Prochlorococcus marinus XMU1419: one gene and its partners. The protein of the gene in region 1 binds, or shares a complex with, the protein of each later gene. Links are inferred from orthologs where the notes say so. Each region holds a gene or a part of one and is shown in the gene's direction. Other genes may lie near its edges.

Region 1 (5,004 bases):
ACATCTAAAGCATTAGCCTGGTCCTCAAACTGAATTGTTTTCCAAGGACTGCTATCATTCGTCTTTACTCCTGTAGATGAACAACTGCTCAATACAAAACAAAGGACAAATGATAAAAGAAGATTGGGAATACTAGTAATAATTTTTTTCATTTATATATACTAATGCAAAGAGTACAAAGAAAGAAACATAGCAGCAGCAAACGCCAGCCCACCAAAAATCAATATGTTTTTTTGTCCAGGAGGTAAACTATTAAAACCAAACCCATAAACTAAATTTTCTTCAAAGCCACTAGGTTTAGATTTGGGACCTATATCTTTATAAAAATTTTTACCAGCTCGACAAACAGGGCAAGCGAAGGTATTCCCATCTAACTCAGAAAAAGGAGTATTTTTAGGAATGTTTAGTTTTTTATTTCCTTCAGACGGATCATAAATATATCCACAACTTCTACATTCGAATCTATTTTGTTCTAGATTAAGAACAGGTTGTTCAACATTTACACCTGAGGAATTATCAGAAAGTTTTTCTTTCTTAAAGTCTTCAACTATTTTGTTTTCCTCAGAGGTTGGTTGAATGTTTTCACTCACGGTTTATTATTATTCTTTAAGAACTTTAAAAGATTTTGCTTAATTAAGCGACTTTTATTCAAAATTAATTTTTTAAGATGTTTTTATTAACTGGCTATGAATACTTTTTAGGTTTCCTTCTAATTGCCGCAGCTGTCCCTGTATTAGCTCTAGTTACTAATCTCATCGTTGCCCCAAAAGGCAGAACAGGGGAAAGAAAACTTACATATGAATCCGGAATGGAGCCTATTGGAGGAGCATGGATTCAATTTAATATTCGTTATTACATGTTTGCCTTGGTTTTCGTTATATTTGATGTTGAGACAGTATTCCTTTATCCTTGGGCTGTTGCCTTCAATAGGTTAGGCTTATTAGCTTTTATTGAGGCTTTAATCTTTATTGCAATACTTGTTATTGCCCTAGCATACGCATGGAGAAAAGGTGCTTTAGAATGGAGTTAAAAAATTGAATCCACAATTATCCCCAAAAGCAATAAGAGAAATTCGAGAAGGAACTTGTAATCCTCTTGGTGCACCCCAAGTTACTACAGATTTAAGCGAAAATATTATATTAACAAGCTTAGACGATCTTCATAATTGGGCTAGGCTAAGCAGTCTATGGCCTCTCTTGTATGGAACAGCTTGTTGTTTTATAGAATTTGCTGCTTTAATTGGATCTAGATTTGATTTTGATAGATTTGGATTAGTACCTAGAAGTTCTCCAAGACAAGCTGATTTATTAATAGTTGCAGGAACAGTAACAATGAAGATGGCTCCTGCCTTAGTGAGGCTTTATGAGCAGATGCCTGAACCAAAGTACGTTATTGCTATGGGTGCTTGCACAATTACAGGGGGCATGTTTAGCGCAGACTCTACTACAGCCGTCAGAGGCGTTGATAAATTAATACCTGTTGATCTATACCTTCCAGGATGTCCACCTAGACCAGAAGCCATTTTCGATGCTGTAATAAAACTAAGAAAAAAAGTTGGTAATGAATCAATTTTAGAAAGAACAAAAACAGAACAAACCCACAGGTACATAACAGTTGATCATGAAATGAATCTTGTTTTCTCTGAAAATAATGGTGAATATCTAAATAAAACTCCCACGAAAGTTATTCCTTCCTCCCAAAAAGAAAATATAAATGAATTAAATGGTATCGTCGATAAATCTAAAATTATTAACACTGATCAAGATTAATGGAAAAAGACGGTTTAGCAAAATCCTCAGATAATTCGATTGAAAAAGAAGGATTTATAAGTCAAGCTTTATCTAAAGATGGAATTCCAAACGAATCATTACCTAATGACCACTTAGGAATAGAAAATATTTCTTTAGAACCTAGCAAATTATATGAGGCCGTATCAGCTCTAAGAAATTATGGATTCAACTATCTTCAATGTCAAGGCGGATATGATGAAGGGCCAGGTAAAAATCTTGTCAGTTTTTACCATTTTATAACCGTTGATGACTTACAAAATATCGAAAAGATTAAAGAAGTTAGATTAAAAGTCTTCTTAAAAAGAGATTCTGATTTATCAATTCCTAGTTTGTATAAAATTTTTAAAGGAAGTGACTGGCAAGAAAGAGAAACATATGACATGTATGGAATAAATTTTATTGATCATCCAAATCCTAAAAGACTTTTAATGCCGGAAGACTGGAGAGGATGGCCATTGAGAAAAGACTATATTCAGCCAGATTTCTATGAACTTCAAGATGCTTATTAGTTTATTTTTTTTAATTTTCGATATATGAACATAACGGCTCTTGCTAATCTTCTCGGATCATGTCTAAGAGTTGGTGTAATTCTTTTTGAGTACAATGGAGCTTGCAGAACATAATAACCTTCAGATAATAATTTTTCTCTATTACATTTGACAGGTTCTGCTCCTCTACTTTCGTAATAGTCAACTAATGGAGACTTTTCAAATTTATTCTGAGATAAGATTGCGTTAAAAATCCTAGTGTTAACTCCAAAATTAGATAATTGTTTTTCTATTGATTTAATATGTTGATATACATCAAGACCATCTGTTTCTCCAGGCTGAGTCATCAAATTACTTATGTAAATTTTCGGAGAATTACTCTGTAATAAAGCATCGACTATTTCAGGAACTAACAAGTTTGGTAATAAAGAAGTATATAGACTGCCTGGACCAAGAACAATTAGATCAGCTTCCTTTATAGACTCTAAAGCGCTCGGTAGAGCGGAAGGATTTTCTGGTAGATAACCAATCCTTGAAATTAATTTTTGAGATTTGCTAATATTGCTTTCACCAAAAATTTTTTCGCCATCCTCTAATTCAGCCCATAACATGACATCAATATTTGTTGCTGGCAATACCTGACCTTGTACAGCTAAGACCTTACTAGATGCTTGCACTGCTTTTTCTAAACTACCTGTAATTGTTGTTAAAGCTGACAAGAATAGATTTCCAAAACTGTGACCTTCAAGACCAGTTCCTCCAGAAAATCTATATTGAAATAATCTAGTTAATATTGGTTCTTCATTTGATAAAGCCGCCAGGCAATTTCTAATATCGCCGGGAGGTTGCACACCTAATTGTTTTCTAAGAATTCCACTACTCCCACCATCATCGGATACGGTTACGATTGCTGTAATATTGCTGCTGTAATTTTTTAAACCTTTTAACAAAGTAGATAACCCCGTCCCTCCACCAATAGCAACAATATTTGGACCTCTATTTAACTTACTCTTAACTCTTAATGCATCCACTAAAAATGTATTTTTTTCTGGAACAAGCGCTTTTTGAATAGAATTAATGCTTCTATTTTGTCCAATCCCAATTAGTAAAAGTCCAATCACAAAAATTAAAGGTCCCAATAACGCGACAGGTAAGACATTTGTTAAGCCTGTCATTAACCAAAAAAATACTTCAATAAGCCAATAAACTGGTCTTAAATTTGTCCATACAGCGAGGCCTAATAATGAAGTTAAAAAACCTATCGCAGATGTAATCATCCATCTTTTTATTACCAGTCCAGGCAAAAGCCAACTCAAAATTCTTAAGATTTTATTCAATAAAACAAAATTAGACTTTTTAATATACTTGTAGTATTTTCTTACCTTATTTTTACGCCTATTCATTAAAAACCTCTTAAATTATTGTCTTCAAATTTAGAATCGTTATATATTCATTATAAATCAATTTCACACATCCTTTTTTTATTTCCCAAAAATAGGCAAAATGTAATAGAAGATGACTTTCCATTAAATCAGGTTTTGAAAAAAACAAATCATGCAGTTAAAACAAAAAACCTTTCAATAAGCTGGGGGGAAGTTAATGTACTTAATGATCTAAATTTTGAACTTAATGACGGAGAGAAATTAGCTATTGTTGGCCCTTCAGGTTCAGGTAAATCAACAATTTTAAAAATATTAGCTGGTCTCCTATTACCTACCAAAGGTGAACTAAGAATAAATGGTGAAAAACAAATCTATTTGAGATTAGATCAAATTAATCCTCCTGATGTAAGACTAGTATTTCAAAACCCAGCTTTATTGGGGTCTTTAACTATTGAAGAAAATGTAGGTTTCCTACTTAAAAGAAATAAAAACTTATCTAAAAAGTTAATTCATGAAATTGTACTTGAATGTTTAGCTGAGGTAGGTTTATTTAATATTGAAAATAAATTTCCAAATCAATTAAGCGGAGGAATGCAAAAAAGAGTAAGTTTAGCCAGAGCATTAATTACAGATCAAACTCTTAATGCGAAGAGTAAACCCTTATTACTTTTTGATGAACCAACTGCAGGTCTTGATCCAATTGCCTCATCAAGAATTGAAGATTTAATTAATAAAACAAACGATAAAGCAAATGGATCATCTATTGTTGTAAGCCATGTTATTAGTACTATAGAGAGGACCTCAGATAAAGTATTAATGCTTTACGGGGGCAAATTTAGATGGGGAGGTTCCATTGATGAATTTAAAAAAAGCAATGATCCCTATGTCTTTCAATTTAGAAATGGGAAACTTAATGGCCCAATGCAACCCATAGACATTTAGAAATTATGCGTAGAAGCTTACGAGATTCAATAGTTGGATTTTCCTTACTTGGGGGAATTTTGATATTCACATTATTTTCTTTTTGGCTAAGAGGGGTAAGATTATCTTCAAAAAATTGGTACCTTTTTGCTGAATTCAATAACGCAAGCGGTTTATCAAAAAAATCTCCAGTTACCTATAGAGGTATCTTAGTAGGATCAATAGAAGATATCTTATTCACAAATGAATCAATTCAGGCAAAAATAGTTTTAAATAATCATGACATTGTTCTTCCTAAGCCAGCATTTGCAAGGGTAGTAACAAATTCTTTCCTTGGAGGAGATGTTCAAGTTGCTTTAGAAACTAGTGAAAAATCAATTCCTAAAAACATTGCGAAACCTGCTTCTGAAAAATGCAACACTA
Region 2 (5,066 bases), 110 kb from region 1 along the record:
TGTGATTGGCTTTTTTGTGAGATTTTTTATTCTTTGATCATTCTTAAAAGAATTTTTAACTAACCTATCTTCCAGGGAATGAAAACTAATAATAGAAATAATTCCCCCCGGTAGAAGCCAATTAGGGACAACTTGCAAAAATTTTTCTAGTACTTCAATTTCTTTATTAACGGCAATTCTTAGTGCTTGAAATGTTCTTGTTGCTGGGTGTAATTTTTTATATCTTTGTTTTGGTGGGAAGCAGCCGGCAATAGAATAAGCTAACTCTTTTGTTCCAGAATATTTACCATTTTCCTTCAAATCCATTTTTATTTTCCTAGCAATCTTTCTTGATAGTCTTTCATCTCCATATTTATAAATTAGGTTAGCTAGATCTTTTTCATTTAAATCTTCAATTAAATTCTCTGCATTAACCTCAAGAAAAGGATTCATCCGCATATCAAGTGGACCATCTTTTTGGAAACTAAATCCTCTTTTAGGATCATCAATTTGGTTACTATTTACTCCAAGATCTGCAATCACAAAAGAAACTTTTTCTTTTGGTATAAATTCCGCAAAATTTGAAGCCTTTATATCAATCCTATTTTTAAATTCATCAAGTTTTTTTGATGCTGATTTTCTTGCGAATGGATCTTGATCAAGGCCAATTATTTTTAAATCCGAATATTTTCTCAATAGATGATAAGAGTGCCCGCCTCCGCCTAAAGTTGCGTCTATTCCTTTAAATTGGTTGTTATGTATTAATGGGTAATGCTCTAATGAGGCCATAATCTCATCTGTCATAACTGATTTATGATTGAAAAAAGATGAATCAGATAGGTCAGTTTGCATAACTTTCGACTAAGATTTGTTTAGAAGTTAAATTTCGAATGGCTCAGCTAGAGACTAGAACAGAACCAATGGTGGTCAATTTTGGACCTCATCATCCCTCAATGCATGGGGTTTTAAGGTTAGTTGTAACTCTAGATGGTGAGAATGTCATTGATTGTGAGCCAGTAATTGGATATTTACATAGAGGAATGGAAAAGATAGCTGAAAATAGAACAAATGTAATGTATGTCCCTTATGTAAGCAGAATGGATTATGCAGCAGGAATGTTTTATGAAGCTATTGTAGTAAATGCTCCTGAAAGATTAGCTAATATTCCAGTTCCTAAAAGAGCAAGTTACATCAGAGTTCTTATGCTCGAACTTAATCGTATTGCTAATCATCTTTTATGGCTTGGTCCTTTTTTAGCAGACGTGGGAGCTCAAACTCCATTTTTCTATATTTTTAGAGAAAGAGAAATGATTTATGATCTCTGGGAAGCTGCTACTGGACAAAGGCTAATAAATAATAATTTCTTTAGGATAGGTGGTGTCGCATGTGATCTTCCATACGGATGGTTAGAAAAATGTATAGACTTTTGTGATTGGTTCGGTCCTAAAATAGATGAATACGAAAAATTAATCACAAATAATCCAATTTTTAGAAAAAGAATTGAAGGTCTCGGAACAATACAAAGAGACCAGGCAATTAATTGGTCTTTGTCTGGGCCAATGCTTAGAGCTTCTGGAGTTTCCTGGGATTTAAGGAAAGTCGATAGTTATGAATGTTATGACGATTTTGATTGGCAGATTGCTTCAGAAAAAGAGGGAGATTGCTATGCGAGATATCGAGTAAGAGTTGAAGAGATGAGACAATCACTGAGCATCATTCGCCAAGCCTGCGAAATGATTCCAGGAGGTCCAACAGAAAATTTAGAAGCTCAAAGAATGGCGGCTGAAGATAAGAAAAATGAAATATTTGGTATTGACTATCAATATGTAGCTAAGAAGGTTGCTCCAACGTTTAAAATTCCTAACGGAGAATTGTATACAAGATTAGAGTCCGGTAAAGGAGAAATAGGTGTATTTATTCAAGGAAATAATGAAGTTACCCCGTGGAGATTTAAAATCAGAGCAGCTGATTTAAATAATCTGCAAATATTGCCTCATATTCTTAAAGGTGCCAAGATCGCAGATATTATGGCAATCCTTGGTTCAATAGATGTCATTATGGGATCTGTTGATAGATAAGTTCTTTAAATGAAACCCGCTGATTGGTTAATATTGCAGAAGAAGGTAAGATTTGGTGATTGTGATTCTGCAGGTGTAATTCATTTTCACAACTTATTAAAATGGTCGCACGAAGCCTGGGAAGAGAGTATTGAAATTTATGGGATTCCTTATCAAGATATTTTCCCGGATTTTTCTATACGTAAATCTCAAATTATTTTCCCCATAGTAAATTGCGAAGCAAACTTTCTTGCGCCTATAAAAATTGGAGATTTTTTAAAAATAAAAATTACCCCTCATAAAATTAATACACATTTGTTCCAAGTAAATAGCTTTTTTATAAAAAATGGAAATAAAGTAGCAGAAGGAAAAATAATACATTGTTCCATAGATGTTGATTCAAGAAATAAAATAGAACTTCCCGATCAGTTAGAAAGGTGGATAGAAGCTTCAAATGTAAGTGCAAATTTAAAAGAATGCTAATTCTTATTTTTTAAATTTATAGTTTATTTTTAACAATCCACTTTTCAGGTTTTTCATGTTTAGGCCAACTTTGGGAAAATTTTTTTAATAAATTTAAAGAATTTTCAATTTTTTTATGATTTGTAAGTTCTCTAAATTCAATAATTATATTAATTTTATTTCCCCATAATTTGTCGGATACTTTTGAAATATTGAATTTATTAATTGGGATATTTTCTTTAATAATGAAAGCATTTAATCGAGTTTCAATTATTTTTGGAAAAACGATTTCTCCTCCTGAATTAAAAGCTTTATCACTTCTTCCAAGAAATTTTAAATATAAAGAATTATTGATTTGATTAATTTCACCTAAATCACCGGTTTGCCACCACCCTTTTTTATTTTTGAAATTTTCAGTTTTTGAAGAGTCTATTATTTCGATTCCAATTCTGGCTGATTTAATCTCGATTATTCCTTGTGTGTTAATTCTTATTTGTGTATCAGGTAGTATTTCTCCAACATTTTCAAAACCCATTAAGAATTCTTTTGGTTTTAAACTAGTAACCATTGCTGCTGTTTCAGTTGAGCCGTAACAAGGTGCTAATTTTATTTTTTCTTCTATACATTGTTCTGCAGTTTCGCCTGAGATAGAAGCTCCACCTACCCAAATTAGATCAAAAATTTTTAGCCAACTAATACCATCTTTTTGAGCTAAAAGTCTTTGTAATTGGGTAGGTACTAATGATGTAATTAGATGTTTTTTGTTTTTTTTAGATTTAATTGTAAAAAGTAAAAGTTCTCGAGTTTTTTTTATTAAATTTGGAGAAATATTAATACAATCACATCCCCAAGTTTGACTTCTAACAATTGGCATTAAGCCACTTATATGGTTCAGGGGTAAAGTATTTAAAATTAAGCAGTTTTGTAATTCAAATCCTTGTTCAATAAGCCATTGGCCTGATGTAAATGCAGATAATTTAAGATTATCTAAATGGTGAAAACATTTTCTTGGTTTTCCAGTACTGCCACTACTGTTTAAAATAATTGCGGGCCCATTTTCAGTAATTGAATTTAATATATCTTCATCTTTATAAAATTTGTTTTTTACATAAATAATTTTCTTCTCTCTAATTTTTTCAATAATTTTCTCTACAGATTGAGTTTCATTATTTTCAACTTCAATAGTATGAATTTTATTTTTCATAGTTGATCCCATATCTTTTTTGCTTCATTTAAAAATAGAAACGAATTAGGGAATTTATTTATTGCTAAACCAGGAACTTTTGGAGTTGGTCCTTGTAATTGTAGAGACGATAAATGATAAAGCCATCTCTTCCCTATTCCAGTTTCAAATGAAGTACTTATAGATATTAAAGCTTTTTTATTTTCTAATTCTCTTAGAAGCTTAACTGGATTATTTTCTTGAGAAGGCCTTCGAATTTGCCAACCCTTCCACTCATCAATCAAAGTTGGAAATTTTAAAAGTGATTCGTCTAAGGCTATCGGGATTTTTTTGTTGAGTTCTTTCATTCCTTCAATATCATCAACACAGAGAGGTTGTTCTAACCAATCTATGTTTTTGTTATCTTTCAAAATATCAGCCCATCTATTAGCAATCTTTCTACCCCAAGAACCATTAGCATCTATTCTTAACTTAATATTATTGCTTATTTGGCTTAAAATTTCTTCTAAATTTGCTTCTTCCTCATGGTTATCTCTTAATGCTAATTTCCATTTTATGGTTACTGGTTTCCCAATTTTTGATTGTCTTTTTTTAATTATATCTAGCTCTGAAATTACATTTTCAGAATTTAAAAGTATGGCTGTTTTATCGATTTCATCAAAGGCATAGTTTTCTTTAAAAATTATTTTTCCATTTATCTCAGCTAATGCAGAATTTATTGCAGATTGAATGCATGGGTGAAAATTATTTATTTGTTCAGATAAATTAAATACTTCTACATTCTCAGGTATCATATTTAGTTGTTTTGCACATTTTTTTAAGTCATCTTCTAGAAGTGGTGAAACTTCTCCAAACCCAATTTTTTTATCATTACTTGTTAATTTAATTATCCAACCCAGTTTTGTAAGATAAGTGGTTTTAGAATTTTTTACTTTTGTGGATAACTTAAAGCTATAAGATTTTTTTTTAAATATTATGTTCATTTATTAAGTAAGTAATTAAATATTAATCCTGTGATTAAGCCAACTCCATTAAGAGTTTGAAATTTTATTGCGACGAATTTGGAATTTTTTATTGCAGAAGGTTTTTTATAATAAGACTTTAATAAATTTATAAGTCTTATTGCTTGAGGAAAACTAATAAAATAAAGGATACAAAACACTGGAATAAATCCAGTAACTATAGTTAAAAGTTGAAAAATATATATTGTAAAAATTATCCAAGGCACAAATTGAGAACCTTTTTTTGCTCCTAGGCGAACTAAAGGTGAATTTTTCCCATGCTTTTTATCTTCAGAAATTTGATGAAAATGAGAACAAAATAATACAAGAGTTGTTGCTAATGAAGGTCCTGAACCAAGTAATAAAGAAACTTTCCAGGGAACA
Region 3 (4,924 bases), 120 kb from region 1 along the record:
ACTTTTTTTTGGTTTTAAAAAAATTTCTGCTAATAAAAATAAAGAACAAAGTACAAATATTGAGCAACTAAATATCCTAAAGTATATTCCTGAAAAAAATAAATTATTATTTATTTCAAATTTAGATAGTTTTGATATTATTAACAATAATGAAAAAGATAAAAATTCAAAAAATCAAGATAACTTTTTTTTAATAAAAGATTCTATATTCGATTACTTAGGTATAGATCTAGGTAAAAACAAATTTGAAGATATTTATGATAATGAACTTATAATCTCAACTTTTGAGAACAATAAAAAACTTAAAGATGATATTTTGATTGTTTTTAAAATTAAGCCAGAAAAAACAATAGATGATTTATTACATTTGCCTAATAAAATTGATCAAGTTGATGAATTAATTTCAATTAATAGAGAAGATAAAATGAATTTCCTTAACTTTATATATCGGACCGAAGATAATTATGTAATTGCTTCATCAGATAAAAACTTAATCAAAAATAGTATTAACTCAAGTTATCATTTTAAAGAAAAAAAATTTGAATATGAAGGAGAACTTTCTGGACTAAAAAACGAAAAAAATCTATTATTTACGAAAAAATTTCCGGAAAGCATATTTTTTAATAAAGAAATTTTTACTGAGAATAATGAAGATATTATAGCTACAACATTTGATTTAAAAAATAAACATTTGTTTTTAAAATCATATTTGCTTAATAATAAAAAAAATCTTGATATTTTTACTTACGATAAGCTAATAAATCAAGATAATAATAATAAAGATAATCCTGAAGTTTCAATTTTTAGCAATGTAAAAAGTTTTGACAAATTCATTAAACCTTTAATAAATGATTTTGAACAAAGTTTTTTTGAAGATCTTAATCATAATGCAAATCAAAACATCTTAATTCTCAATTCAAAAAAAGATTGGCTTATTGCATTTGAAAAAAATAATGAAGATCAATTTGATTTCAGTGCTTTGAAAAAACTAAAAGATTTTAATAAATATACTTTGAAACAAAATGAAGACATCTACTCGATTTATTCTAAAGATATTCTTGAAGAAAAAGAAAATATTATAAAAGAATTAACTTATGAAAATATCTTTTCAATAGAATCAAAAGATTTACAAATCATAAGTAACCATTTAATAAATGGTAAAAAACTAGAATCAATCTCAAAAAAATTTTTAAACCTAAAAAGTAACAAAGATAGATCTACTTTTCTTTATGCAAAAGTTGACATCAAAGATGAAAATTCTAATACAATTAAAAATTTTACTGATTTGCAAGATCTTAATTTTCTCATTAAAAATATTTTAAAAATTTCTAATGATGAATCTATAGAAATCATTAGGCAATCTATTCCTGAAAAAAATCCAATTCTTTATACAGAAACAATATTAAAAATACTTTAATAAATTCATTAAAAAAACTTTGAAAGACAATCAATTGAAATTTTTGTGAAGTTAATAACTTGTGGTTAATTAAAAATTATTTGACTATCTTTAATCTATAACTATTTAGTATCGAATTAAGGATTTGGATAGCAACAAACTAATTTTAAAACCAGGATTAGAGGGTGTCCCAGTTACTAATTCATCTATCTGTGATATTGACGGCAATAAAGGTAAATTATTGTACAGAGGCTACTCCATTGAAGAACTATGCAAAAAAAGCAGTTTTTTAGAAACTGCTTACCTATTGATTTGGGGTGAATTGCCTACAGCTATTCAACTGAGAGATTTTGAACAAGAAGTTCAAATGCATCGAAGGTTAAGTTTTAGAGTCAGAGATATGATGAAATGTTTTCCCGCAACGGGTCATCCTATGGACGCTCTTCAATCTAGTGCCGCTTCTTTGGGGCTTTTCTATTCACGTAGAGCAATAGATGATCCTAATTACATTTACAACGCTGTAATAAGACTAATAGCAAAAATACCTACTATGATTGCTGCGTTTCAACTTATAAGAAAAGGACAAGATCCCATTCAACCACGAGATGATTTAACCTACTCATCAAATTTTCTTTACATGCTGACCGAAAAAGAACAAGATCCTATAGCTGCTAAAGTTTTTGATAGGTGTCTAATTCTACATGCCGAACATAGTTTAAACGCAAGTACATTTAGCGCTCGAGTAACTGCGAGCACTCTTACAGACCCATATGCTGTCATCGCCTCTGCAGTAGGGACCCTCGCTGGCCCACTGCATGGAGGAGCAAATGAGGATGTGATCGCAATGTTAGAAGAGATTAAAACCCCAGAAAATGCCGGGTCTTTTTTAGATAACGCGATAAAAAATAAAAGTAAGATAATGGGCTTCGGCCATAGAGAATATAAAGTTAAAGACCCAAGAGCAATAATTCTTCAAAAACTTGCAGAAGAGCTTTTTATTAGATTTGGAGCAGATGAAATGTATGAAGTGGCTAAATCACTGGAGGCAGAGGCAATCCCAAGACTTGGACCTAAGGGTATATTCCCTAACGTGGACTTTTATTCTGGTCTTGTTTATAGAAAACTTGGTATTCCTCGTGATTTATTTACTCCTATTTTTGCCATATCTAGAGTGGCAGGTTGGTTAGCTCATTGGAGAGAGCAACTTGGAGCAAATAGAATTTTCAGACCGTCACAAATCTATACAGGTTCAGAACCAAGAAATTGGATCAACCTAGAAAATAGAGAATAATATTTGCAGCTTTTCATAAAAAAACACACATATTGTTTGTGAAGAGTTAATCTATTAAGTAAATAACAAAAAATTTTGGAATACGGATTAGATCTCGAATATAGTTTTAATGAACTTTTAAAAGGTTTTGGTTTTTCTAGTGAAATTGCTCATTTAATTTGGCTTCCTCTACCTATGCTTTTGGTTTTAGTAGCGGCAGTTGTTGGCGTTTTAGTAACAGTTTGGCTTGAAAGAAAAATATCAGCTGCTGCTCAACAAAGAATAGGTCCTGAATATGCAGGAGCGCTTGGCGTCCTCCAACCAATTGCAGATGGTCTTAAATTACTTGTCAAAGAGGATATTATTCCTGCTAAAGCAGATGGAGTCCTCTTTACTGCAGGGCCTATATTAGTTCTTGTCCCAGTTATTCTCTCATGGCTAATTGTTCCTTTTGGAAAAAACCTTTTGATAAGTAACGTTGGTATTGGAATTTTCCTATGGATCGCTTTAAGCAGTATCCAGCCAATTGGACTTCTTATGAGCGGATATGCATCAAACAATAAATACTCATTATTAGGAGGATTAAGAGCAGCAGCTCAATCAATAAGTTATGAAATACCTCTAGCTCTATCTGTATTGGCTATCGTACTAATGACAAATTCTCTAAGTACTATTGATATTGTCAACCAACAAAGTGGTGCTGGAATATTAAGTTGGAATATTTGGAGACAACCAGTTGGTTTTATAATTTTTTGGATTTGCGCTCTTGCAGAATGTGAAAGACTTCCATTTGACTTACCTGAAGCTGAAGAAGAATTAGTTGCAGGATATCAAACTGAATATGCAGGAATGAAATTCGCATTGTTCTACCTTGGCAGTTACATTAATTTAATCCTTTCAGCTTTATTAGTATCAATACTTTATTTGGGAGGATGGGGTTTTCCTATTCCAGTTGAGTTAATAGCGAAGTTTCTAAATTTGCCCATTAATGCACCCCTCATACAAGTTTTTACTGCATCGATTGGAATCGTAATGACAGTTTTGAAGGCATATCTTTTAGTTTTCATTGCAATATTATTACGTTGGACAACTCCCAGAGTAAGAATAGATCAACTATTAGATCTAGGATGGAAGTTTCTTCTTCCAATTTCTCTTGCTAATCTTTTGATAACTGCAGGATTAAAACTTACTTTTCCGCAATTCTTTGGTGGTTAGATTTTAAGTAAAAATACTTAAATTTAAAATTAATCCACTAAAATAAAATTATTAAGTGAATTCTTCAAAATGAAAAATTTCCTTCAACAAATAAATAGCTATATTAAAGAAGCATTAAATGCTGGTAAATATTTATATAATGGCTTATCAGTAACTTTTGATCATCTTCGAAGAAGACCTGTAACTGTTCAATATCCATATGAAAAATTAATACCTTCTGAAAGGTATAGAGGAAGAATACATTATGAATTCGATAAATGTATTGCTTGTGAAGTTTGCGTGAGAGTATGCCCCATAAATCTACCCGTAGTTGATTGGGTAATGAATAAAGAAACCAAAAAAAAGGAACTTAGAAATTATTCTATTGACTTTGGAGTTTGTATATTCTGCGGAAATTGTGTTGAATATTGTCCGACCAATTGTCTATCAATGACCGAAGAGTATGAATTAGCTACTTTTGACAGGCACAATCTTAATTTTGACAATATTGCACTTGGTAGATTACCCACAAACGTCACAACAGATCCCTCAGTCAAACCTCTAAGAGAACTTGCATATCTTCCTAAAGGTGTCATGGACCCTCATGAAATCCCAGCTTCAGATACTAGAGTTGGTAAATTACCTGAAGAAGTCTATGATTGGATGAGACCTGAATCCAACGAAAATAAAGATAAAGTTTCTAGTCCAAACAATTAATTTCTATTAATTTATGTCTATTGCAATAACAACTCAAATTATTTGTTTTACAGTTCTTTCTTTAGTTATCCTTATTGGAGCACTTGGTGTTGTGTTGCTCGAAAGTATTGTTTATTCTGCCTTTCTTCTAGGAGGAGTTTTTATGAGTGTGGCAGGATTATATCTTCTTTTAAATGCAAGTTTTGTTGCCGCAGCGCAAGTTTTAGTTTATGTGGGTGCAGTTAATGTTTTAATAATCTTTGCAATAATGCTTGTCAATAAAAAAGAAGATTTAAAGCCCATCAATGACATCAAATCGAGAAGAATAATATCAACATCGATATGTTTAACCCTACTTAGCCTCCTTA

The links.
Region 2: the proteins of HA151_RS01500 (region 1) and HA151_RS00890 are in contact, whole or in part, in a cryo-EM structure (PDB 6KHJ), measured with the Thermosynechococcus vestitus proteins. The link is inferred for Prochlorococcus marinus XMU1419 from one-to-one orthologs. Residues at the interface, in WP_011056552.1 of Thermosynechococcus vestitus: Leu46, Met47, Tyr48, Thr50, Ala51, Cys52, Phe54, Ile55, Glu56, Ala58, Ala59, Ile61, Gly62, Ser63, Arg64, Phe65, Asn76, Pro78, Thr89, Thr91, Lys93, Met94, Ala97, Leu101, Met123, Phe124, Ser126, Asp127, Ser128, Tyr129; in WP_011057128.1 of Thermosynechococcus vestitus: Pro17, His18, His19, Pro20, Ser21, Met22, Val25, Arg27, Met29, Thr31, Ile38, Asp39, Cys40, Glu41, Pro42, Val43, Ile44, Gly45, Tyr46, Leu47, His48, Arg49, Gly50, Met51, Lys53, Ile54, Asn57, Arg58, Pro65, Tyr66.
Region 3: the proteins of HA151_RS01500 (region 1) and nuoH are in contact, whole or in part, in a crystal structure (PDB 6Y11), measured with the Thermus thermophilus proteins. The link is inferred for Prochlorococcus marinus XMU1419 from one-to-one orthologs. Residues at the interface, in WP_096411117.1 of Thermus thermophilus: Arg16, Glu17, Gly18, Leu24, Leu27, Val28, Trp30, Gly31, Arg32, Asn34, Ser35, Trp37, Thr54, Asp55, Ala56, Asp59, Ala61, Arg62, Phe63, Gly64, Glu66, Val67, Phe68, Arg69, Ala70, Ser71, Arg73, Gln74, Ala75, Asp76; in WP_096411122.1 of Thermus thermophilus: Arg36, Val44, Arg45, Met46, Gly47, Pro48, Asn49, Arg50, Val51, Leu57, Gln58, Ala61, Asp62, Ile64, Lys65, Ile67, Phe68, Lys69, Glu70, Ile72, Val74, Glu223, Ala224, Glu225, His233, Thr234, Glu235, Tyr236, Ser237, Trp241.

The regions. Positions count from the first base shown.
Region 1 is NZ_JAAORO010000001.1:275,466-280,469, reverse strand. Bases 1-2,901 are described here. They hold HA151_RS01500 (NADH dehydrogenase subunit K), read left to right. Parts: upstream 1-1,034; coding sequence 1,035-1,769; downstream 1,770-2,901. Other genes in these bases: HA151_RS01490 (gluconeogenesis factor YvcK family protein), read right to left, coding at 2,296-2,901; HA151_RS01495 (NAD(P)H-quinone oxidoreductase subunit J), read left to right, coding at 1,769-2,299; HA151_RS01505 (NAD(P)H-quinone oxidoreductase subunit 3), read left to right, coding at 668-1,030; HA151_RS01510 (rubredoxin), read right to left, coding at 162-590; HA151_RS01515 (photosynthesis system II assembly factor Ycf48), read right to left, coding at 1-152. In the rest of the region: more of HA151_RS01490, read right to left, coding at 2,902-3,681; HA151_RS01485 (ABC transporter ATP-binding protein), read left to right, coding at 3,817-4,602; HA151_RS01480 (MlaD family protein), read left to right, coding at 4,608-5,004. UniProt on the Escherichia coli protein: NDH-1 shuttles electrons from NADH, via FMN and iron-sulfur (Fe-S) centers, to quinones in the respiratory chain. The immediate electron acceptor for the enzyme in this species is ubiquinone.
Region 2 is NZ_JAAORO010000001.1:163,624-168,689, forward strand. What follows is about bases 1-2,963. They hold HA151_RS00890 (NAD(P)H-quinone oxidoreductase subunit H), read left to right. Parts: upstream 1-869; coding sequence 870-2,057; downstream 2,058-2,963. Other genes in these bases: rsmH (16S rRNA (cytosine(1402)-N(4))-methyltransferase RsmH), read right to left, coding at 1-831; HA151_RS00895 (acyl-CoA thioesterase), read left to right, coding at 2,067-2,519; HA151_RS00900 (AMP-binding protein), read right to left, coding at 2,536-2,963. In the rest of the region: more of HA151_RS00900, read right to left, coding at 2,964-3,702; HA151_RS00905 (o-succinylbenzoate synthase), read right to left, coding at 3,699-4,664; menA (2-carboxy-1,4-naphthoquinone phytyltransferase), read right to left, coding at 4,661-5,066.
Region 3 is NZ_JAAORO010000001.1:152,587-157,510, reverse strand. Bases 2,001-4,821 are described here. They hold nuoH (NADH-quinone oxidoreductase subunit NuoH), read left to right. Parts: upstream 2,001-2,762; coding sequence 2,763-3,881; downstream 3,882-4,821. Other genes in these bases: HA151_RS00820 (NADH-quinone oxidoreductase subunit J), read left to right, coding at 4,591-4,821; ndhI (NAD(P)H-quinone oxidoreductase subunit I), read left to right, coding at 3,951-4,577; HA151_RS00835 (citrate synthase), read left to right, coding at 2,001-2,687. In the rest of the region: HA151_RS00840 (hypothetical protein), read left to right, coding at 1-1,417; more of HA151_RS00835, read left to right, coding at 1,542-2,000; more of HA151_RS00820, read left to right, coding at 4,822-4,924. UniProt on the Escherichia coli protein: NDH-1 shuttles electrons from NADH, via FMN and iron-sulfur (Fe-S) centers, to quinones in the respiratory chain. The immediate electron acceptor for the enzyme in this species is believed to be ubiquinone.